DNA from 4 places in the Trichocoleus sp. Lan genome. Region 2 is predicted to be linked to each of the others. Evidence: predicted binding sites of a transcription regulator. Region 2 holds the regulator's gene; each other region holds the start of a gene.
The links. The regulator NtcA, encoded in region 2, controls nitrogen genes in cyanobacteria. The targets are predictions, from matches to a motif close to TTTGTANNNNNNNNTACAAA.

Region 1: NDA03_RS02010 (ferredoxin--nitrite reductase) is a predicted target of NtcA. The motif match lies at 1,201-1,220, and genes of this name have one in related genera.
Region 3: urtA (urea ABC transporter substrate-binding protein) is a predicted target of NtcA. The motif match lies at 1,126-1,145, and genes of this name have one in related genera.
Region 4: NDA03_RS16955 (DUF3155 domain-containing protein) is a predicted target of NtcA. The motif match lies at 966-985, and genes of this name have one in related genera.

Annotation. Positions count from the first base shown of each region.
Region 1 is NZ_JAMPKA010000002.1:101,371-103,576, reverse strand. It holds gene NDA03_RS02015 (DICT sensory domain-containing protein) at 1-847, opposite strand, end outside; gene NDA03_RS02010 (ferredoxin--nitrite reductase) at 1,322-2,206, shown strand, end outside.
Region 2 is NZ_JAMPKA010000003.1:148,263-150,468, reverse strand. It holds gene NDA03_RS03695 (DUF3084 domain-containing protein) at 1-418, opposite strand, end outside; gene ntcA (global nitrogen regulator NtcA) at 666-1,337, opposite strand; gene fabI (enoyl-ACP reductase FabI) at 1,717-2,206, shown strand, end outside.
Region 3 is NZ_JAMPKA010000002.1:36,813-39,018, reverse strand. It holds gene urtA (urea ABC transporter substrate-binding protein) at 1-1,037, opposite strand, end outside; gene ureG (urease accessory protein UreG) at 1,179-1,796, opposite strand; gene NDA03_RS01750 (urease accessory protein UreF) at 1,889-2,206, opposite strand, start outside.
Region 4 is NZ_JAMPKA010000018.1:68,791-70,996, reverse strand. It holds gene NDA03_RS16960 (ATP-binding protein) at 1-570, opposite strand, end outside; gene NDA03_RS16955 (DUF3155 domain-containing protein) at 1,014-1,334, shown strand; gene NDA03_RS16950 (cofactor assembly of complex C subunit B) at 1,499-2,032, opposite strand; gene NDA03_RS16945 (PadR family transcriptional regulator) at 2,133-2,206, opposite strand, start outside.

The DNA of each region.
Region 1 (2,206 bases), on a different contig from region 2:
AAGTGACTAGGCACTGAACAAAGGGGTCGGGATTGTCGGTTAGAGACTCTGGAGTTTGGGCGGAGGGTTCCTTTGCCGCCTGTGGCTGTACGGAGTTTTGAACTAAAAGATTCTGCCGATTCGCTGCTTCCCGATCGGTTTTTCCAAAGGAAGTTTCTAAAAACTCTCCCCTCGAAGGAATGCCGTAAATATTTCGTGCTTGAGCGAGCTTTTGAGCCAATTCCGGACGGTACTGCGAAATCCGATTGAGTAATAATTCAGCAACGATGCAACTGACTTGCCGATCGAACGTCCAGATTCCCTCAAACCGGCGGGCGGGGTCTATCCCTTCAAACGATGACATCCGCAATCGGGAGGTGGTTCGAGGAAGGTCAGAAGTGCGGCGGCTAGGGGAAAACGCGGGTGCGATTCCTTTTCTAGCTGCGGTCTTTCCTCTTACACCCTGACGCGATCGCCCATCCTCTGTTAGGCTTCGTTCTCGACAAACCAAGCAAGTAGCATAATTCTGCCCGATCACCACTAAGTGCCACTCTTGACTTAAACCATCGGTCGGCTCAAAAGCAACAGTTTCATAAGCTTCCGAACTGTTGCTAAAGTCGGTTTCTGGGGCTGCCAGCACATATAACTGCTCTGTCCGTTCTGCAATCCGTCGATAACGGTGAGCTTCCTGACGATAGAAGCGCTCTCGCTGGAAACTGGCAATCACCAGATGCTGGTCTAAAGATGCCAGAACCTGGTCTTCCATCGCATGAGATAAGGCGATTAAGGAAGACTTGAAATACATTTGAGGTCGCAGCTGGGGCAGGACTTGCAGCAAATCTGCCAGCACAGAAGTCGGGATGATCATTTAGTAATTTGCCGAGTTTCGTACCCGTTCTATGCCTATCGTACAAAAGAGCGTTCCCTACTAACGGTTTGAATATTTCCTTGTAATCCGGTTTTAACGATTGTAAATTCTCACAAAATTGCTTAACTCCACGTTCAAGAGGAGGAAAATCACGTTTTTGTGAGTTCTAGTATTGGATGGCTGTGAGTTGAGGGAAACTCAATGGTTGCATTAATAAGGGTTTTGGGGAAGCGATCGCGACTCCAAAACCCCTCGCCACAAGAATTTCTTATGTAAATCATTAATCCTCCTTAAGGGGGATGTCATGACTAAATGGCATCCGATCGATGCAAAAACTTCATTTGTATTAACATTTTGTAATTTCTTATACGAATTTCATAGTTGAGTTTGCATAACTTATCATCAACGAGCAATTGACAAACACAAGATTATCCGTTTGCGGGCATTCGAGCGCCACGTAATGAGGACACACCCATGACAAGCACAGCCACGCCCACAGCAAGTCTTAATAAATTTGAAAAATTCAAAGCAGAGAAAGATGGTCTGGCGGTAAAGGCAGAAATTGAACATTTCGCCCAGGTTGGCTGGGAGGCGATGGACGAAACAGACCGCGACCACCGACTCAAGTGGGTAGGGATTTTCTTCAGACCCGTTACGCCCGGAAAATTTATGATGCGGATGCGGATGCCCAGCGGTCTCCTCACCAGCGATCAAATGCGAATGCTCGCCGAGATTGTGCAGCGTTACGGCGAAGATGGCAGCGGCGACATCACCACCCGGCAAAATATCCAACTGCGGGGAGTCCGAATCGAGGATGTGCCAGAAATTTTCCGACGGTTAGAGCGAGTCGGGATGACCAGCATTCAGTCGGGGATGGATAACGTCCGCAACATCACGGGTTCGCCAGTTGCGGGGATTGATGCGGATGAATTGTTTGATACGCGAAGTCTGGTGCAGCAAGTCCAGGACATGATTACGAATCATGGGGAAGGCAACAAAGCTTTCAGCAATCTGCCTCGGAAATTCAATATTGCGATCGCCGGTTGTCGCGACAACTCGGTTCACGCTGAAATCAACGACCTTGCCTTCGTCCCCGCTTACAAAAATGGCGTCTTCGGGTTTAATGTCCTCGTCGGTGGTTTGTTCTCTGCCAAACGGTGCGATGCTGCCATTCCCCTCAACGCTTGGGTGCATCCCGACGATGTTGTAGAGGTATGCCGAGCTGTTTTAGAAGTTTTTCGCGATCGCGGTCCCCGATCGAATCGGCACAAAGCACGGCTGATGTGGCTGATCGATGAATTGGGGTTAGGACAATTCCGAGCCTTGGTAGAAGAATATCTGGAGAAGCCCCTCCAACCA
Region 2 (2,206 bases):
GATTAATCGCATCTAAGCGCTGCTGAGCGACAGATTGCTGGGTGCGAGCTTGAGCGAGTTCCTTCTCTACTTGCTCTTTTTGGGCGGCGGTTTTAGCAAGTTCGCTTTCGGTTTTCCGTTTCTGCTCGTTCGCTTTAGCAATATCCTTACTTGCTGTCTTGAGTTTTTTCTGCACTTCTTGGAGTCTAAAAACTCCAATCCGCAATTGTTCGCTGGTCGCGAAGATGATTGTTAGTGTTGAGGCAGAAATCGTTAGCCCTGTCAGAATCGTTACCAAAACAGCTGTTTTGCGGGGACGCAGATTGAACAACGACAGGCGTGCTTTTCCCACGCGCGTGCCAATGCGATCGCCTACCGTTGCGATGACGCTTCCCAACACTAAAATAGACAAAATCAGGAAGAGCGCACTGTCGGTCATTGTCTGCTACAGTCATTCCAGTTACAGCCTATCGCATCGCAGGCTAGAGAAAGGGTTAACAGGAATTAAAGATCGAAGGTGAAATCGGAAAGGTTAAAGGTTGGAAGGTTGAAAACTATCCGCTTAAAACCTGACACCTTTTAACTCAACTCCCGACTAAATGTTAAAACTGGATAACCTGCTCGCGCTACCATGCCGTTTTAACCAACAACCTAACCTACAACCTGACGAGAGCCTCTAGCTGTTTTCAAGTAAACTGCTGACTCAGTGTAACTGGGTTGTGTACCGTAATTTTTTTCTTGTGGATAGAAATCATTTTTTCCTCCCGCAAATCTCCCAGTAAGCGGGTGACAGTTACCCTGGTGGAGCCGATTGCTTCTGCGATCGCTTGATGAGAAAGCTTCAGATCGATCGTAATTCCATTGGCGGTAGGAACGCCAAAATCACGGCACAGAATCAATAGAAAACTCACCAAGCGCGATCCCATATCTCGGTGAGCTAATGTCTCAATCATCATTTCTGTTTGCAAAATGCGCGAAGAAAGCCCTCGCAGCATCAACATCGATAGCTCCGGATTATCCTTGAGCGATTGCTCTACCTGATCGATCGGTGCCGAAAGCAGCTCCACTGGCGTAAATGCTACAGCGTGATAAAACCGATCCGAACGATGCCCTGTAATTAAGGACAGTACTCCAAAAACGCTGTTTTCTCGCAGCAGCGCCACGGTAATTTCTTCCCCAGCTTCATACACGCGAGACAGCTTTACTGCACCTTTGAGCAAAAAGTATACCCGTTCAGCCGGGTCTCCTGGGAAAAAGATCGTCTTGCCCCGCTCAAAAGTTTCCACCACGGGTGGAAACGCCCCACCTCCCAGTTGACGGAACACAGCTGCTAGCGGTCTATCTTGCGTCACTGCCACTTCCTTTTTCCTAAATGCTGCCCTACAGACTTCTGCAACTTTCTGTCGGAGGAACTTTAACCATAGCAAAACAACTATGAGAGTTTTCTGACATTAGACACAGATAAACTGACTTCCAAGCGGTTTTTGTGCTATTTGATACAAAATTTTAAAGTAGTTTCCCCGGCTACCTTCTTTAGTTCTCTCCCTGCTCAAGGCAAGTAAGATTATGACGGAAAATGTTGATATCTTGACAGTATCTGCGCTATCGGGTGGGATGCATGGTGAGTAAGGAGGCACGCTCCTTACCCGTACTAGACAGCCTTGCTCCGGGCGATCGCGATCTTGAATACTCCCCTAAATCGGATATCCTCTAATATTGCCTTCAAAATCGACATTTATGCTAGATTTAACCGGAAAAAACGCCCTTGTCACCGGCATTGCCAACAATCGATCGATCGCCTGGGGGATTGCTCAGCAACTGCACCAAGCGGGTGCGAATCTAGGAGTGACTTACCTGCCAGACGACCGAGGCCGCTTTGAAAAAAAAGTGGCAGAGTTGGTAGAACCCCTCAACCCCAGCTTATTTTTACCCTGCGATGTCCAGAATGAGACCCAAATTCAGTCTACATTTGACGCCATCCGCGATAAGTGGGGCAAGCTAGACATCCTGATCCATTGTCTTGCTTTTGCGAACAAGGAAGATTTATCAGGTGATTTTAGCAACACTACCCGCGCTGGCTTCACCCAAGCTCTAGAAATTAGTACCTATTCTCTGGTGCAACTTGCTGGGTCAGCAAAACCACTGATGACAGAAGGTGGCAGCATTGTCACGCTGACTTATCTAGGCGGCGTTAAGGTGATCCCCAACTACAACGTCATGGGAATTG
Region 3 (2,206 bases), on a different contig from region 2:
ACAGCAATGTAAGCTGCTTCCATCGGGTCATTTGTTACCCGATCTGGACCGTATTTTGCCTTAAAAGCTTCGACAAATTTTTTATTCGCCGGGGTATCTACCGTTTGGAAGTAATTCCATGCGGCATATTGACCTTTGAGATATTCTGTGCCAATTGCCTTGACTTCTTCTTCGGCAATACTGACAGACATTACGGGGTATTTATCTGGCCCTAATCCTGCACCTTGCATCTGCTTGAAGAAAGCCACATTACTATCTCCATTCAGGGTATTAAAAATGACCCCTCCCTCAGGCAGAGCCGCTTTAATTTTAGTGATGATGGGCGTAACTTCTGTATTGCCTAGGGGTAAGTAATCTTCCCCGACGGTTTCGCCGCCTTTTGCCTTTAACTGCTCTTTAATAATCGTATTCGCGGTACGCGGAAAAACGTAATCTGAGCCAACTAGGAAGAATTTTTTACCTTTATTCTGCAAGAGCCAATCGACTGCTGGCTCGATTTGTTGGTTGGGGGCAGCACCCGTATAGAAAATATTTTTGGAGCACTCTTGACCCTCGTATTGCACGGGATACCAGAGCATATGACCTTTTTCTTCAAATACTGGCAGCACTGCTTTGCGGCTGGCGGAAGTCCAACAGCCGAAAACGGTGACAACTTTATCCTGATCGATTAGCTTTCTCGCCTTCTCTGCAAAAGTAGGCCAGTCGGATTGACCATCTTCTTCAATTGCTTGAATTTGCTTGCCGAGGACGCCACCGGCTTTATTAATCTCCTCAATTGCCAACAGTTCGGCATCTACAACGCTGTTTTCGCTAATCGCCATCGTGCCGCTGCGAGAGTGCAGAATCCCGACTTTGATGGTGTTTCCTCCACCGGCAGCCGCAACGGTTGTTGCGCTGGGAGAGGGAGACGCAGCCGTTGGGCTGGCAGTCTCAGAGGTAGAAGTGGGAGTGCTGCTACAAGCTTTGAGAAGAATACTGGTTCCCAGAGTAGCAGAACCGTATAGAAGAAATTTACGTCGCCCTAATCGCCTTGCCATACCGTCACCGTACTCCTGGCTGAATCAGCCTAATGGTAGAGAACATACACAGTTAAGCAGTGATATTAGAGCGATGTTCTGGGAAAAAATTGTTATCAATGATACAAAGAATCGAATTTTTGTATCTTTATCTAGGAAAGCTCAGCTTGCTGTTTTTGAAATTTCGCCCAGATTTAGGCGGATAAAGTCCACCACAGCGGTTAATCCTTGCTGAGTCTTCAAATTCGTAAAGATAAAGGGCTTTTCTCCCCGCATCCTCCGAGCATCGCGTTCCATGACCCCTAAATCTGCTCCGACTTGAGGGGCAAGATCAATTTTGTTGATTGCTAAAAGATCGGATTTCGTAATTCCGGGGCCACCTTTGCGCGGAATTTTGTCACCAGCCGCGACATCAATCACGTAAATTGTCAAGTCTACCAGTTCTGGGCTGAAGGTTGCCGCTAGGTTATCGCCACCACTTTCTAAAAAGACTAAGTCTAGCTCGGGAAATCGCTGTTCCATTTGTTCAATGGCGGCGATGTTCATGGAAGCGTCTTCACGGATGGCGGTATGGGGACAGCCGCCAGTTTCGACGCCAAGGATGCGATCGCTTTCCAAGGCGTGACTCCGCACTAAAAACTGGGCATCTTCCTGAGTATAAATATCATTCGTGACCACAGCAATTTGATATTTTTGCCGCATCACCTTACATAAGGCTTCGACTAAGGCAGTTTTTCCCGAACCCACTGGGCCAGCTACTCCAACCCGAAAAGCATTCATAAAATTTTCTGAAAGCGAATGGCTAATTGCTCATCGTAGCAAGGCAATTAATCATTTGCTATTGACAGCTTTCACAAGCGGTTTGTCTTTGTTTAACTCCGAAATAAGCGCGTGTACTGCGTTTCGTGAGCTATACTCGCCAATGCTAATCCCCAACCGCAACTACTCAGGGCGTCATCTTCTAACCCTAAAATTTCCTTGGCAGCCTGAATCAGGATGGGTTGTAGCTCTAGCAGTAGCTGTTGCCCAGCCGTTTGTCCCAGGGGAATCAATTTAACTCCAGCTGCAATCAAATTGGTTGCCCAACTGTGTAAGTAGCCCAAGAGGGCAGATGCAGCGTCGATTTGCCAATGGGCGGTGGCAATGCCGAAAGCGATCGCATAATTACAAGGATTCCCGATCGCATCCAC
Region 4 (2,206 bases), on a different contig from region 2:
CTCAAACCATTGGGAACGCCGATCCAGAATACAAGCGCTCGCCAGTGTATCGGCAATCCGTTCAATCGCGGTTCGTTCCCGCTGGTTCCAAGGTCTATCTTCACGAGCTGTCACCAGCAGCCCCATCACCACACCTTCATGCAACAAAGGCACCACAATTTGGCGCGAGGAGCTACTCAAGTCAGCATCGGCGAAGAGCGATCGCTGGAGGGGCGATGTCCCCGCCTTTGCCTGCAATTCATCAATCGTTTCTTCTTTCCCGACTTCAGCCGCCGATTCCGTTGAACCCGTCTCAGAAACCGCATCGGACTCCTGAGAAACCGGAGATGCCGCTGACAATAACCGAGGAATGGATGCCAACGGTCGATCGGAAAATCCCAAAGCCGAAATCTCATCCGTTTCCCATTCCACCGCTGTCTGTGGGTAAGCAACAACCGGCCTTAGCTTAGTTGGGACGCCCTCTACCAGTTCTTCCGTTAAATACACAACACTCAAGGCAGCTTCCAGTCCTTGAGTTAATAGTGCTACTTGTGATTGGCACAAAGTTATGAATTCTGAACTGGTAGACATAGACACATTCGCTTATACTTGGGTACTTGACAGCGAGGAAAATTGCATTCATCGGATCGGGTTTTCTTCCGTCGATCCTGACACGCAATTGCGCTGAAGCGGCAAAGGTCGTGCAAAAACCTTATTTTTGTTTCTTTTTATTACAAAAATTTTAGCGAGCTTTCATGATAGTTTGGTTACGAAATTGCTTCCAAACTGGCTAAATTTTGTCAAGGTCGAATAAATATAGCCCTTTATACGCTATATCTAGGCTCAAGTTTGGACAAGCTTGCATATATAGCGTCTATTGCCCGTTCTGCTGCTGTCGATTTTAATTTCTGAGGGCTGTAATGTTTGTATCAATCGGTAAAAAGCGGTTGATATTTTGAACTCAAACCGATATACTTGCGACGGTTTTTGTATCTATCATTACAACTGTCAGAATTAAAGGGGAGGTAAGGAGGTTGGCTAGAAGACGCAAGCGGAAAAGTCGCCGTCGCCAGGAAGGACGTAGAATTTTAGAGCATGTCCCTCAGTATAGTATTGAAAGTGGCGAAGATAAACCAGTCACCGCCGCGCGAAAGTTTATTCAAACCGAAGGAATCCTTCCGCCTGCTTTGCTGCTCGTGAAGCGGAACGAACACACCACAGATCGGTACTTTTGGGCGGAAAAGGGGCTATTTGGTGCCCAATATGTTGAAGAAAATCATTTTCTGTTTCCTAGCCTTAGGATAATCGACAATCCTGTGGAAAAGCCTACCCTCGCCGCTGTTCGTAGCAGCTGAAGTTTTAGGCATTAAACGTGAAAACTCGGTTATAGGGGCGGTTCGCGAACCGCCCCTATTGTTTTATAGGAGGAATTTTGAATTTTTCCTCATAATTAAAATTCTTTTGGATTCACAAACTGACCAGGTTTTGGAATTTTTTAAGATTTTTAGCCAGAGAGTTGTCATTCGCAAGGCTTTAATTGCAGTTCCTGTTGCAATTGAGCCAATTCATCACGATGGGCGATGACAGTTATTAAACTTCTAGTCTCTTTTTCGACACCTGCAAATGTTTCCACCTTCAGGGAAACTTGTTCGCTGCGTCCAGCTTTTTTCCAGTAAAAAACGCCCGCGGCTGGTGAAAGGAGAACCAAACCTAGGAAAATTTTAGCGAATTGGGGAAATAGGATTGCTAAAACCAACGCCAAACAAAGAAAGCCACAAAAAGCTAATAAGCTCAGAAAAATTGCCAAAAACCAGCTGGGGCGGACAAAGCCTTGGAATGTAACTTGATTTTGCTTTGCATCCACCGCCGCAATCCGGTAAGCACGCCGATCGAAATATTGTTGCAATTGAATTAAAATTGATTCTTCTGGTTGCTCCGCAATCAGTTTCACTTGTTGCGTTCGATCCTTAGCGGAGGCTCGAATAAAGAAAAATAGACCGACTGCTAACAACAGTGTTAGCAGAAATGTTGAAAAGAGAATTGTCGTATTCACGAATTTCTAGATAGGGCAATGGAAAATAGGCTCTTGTCCAAGAGATACAAGATCGCCTATAACCTATAGCCTATCGCAAGAGAGCTTCTTTGGGATTGGCTCAGATGGCTTGAGATTCTCTCATTGTGTAGTCATCCCAAAGGCGAGCTAGGTCATGAGCCTGTTCCAGACACT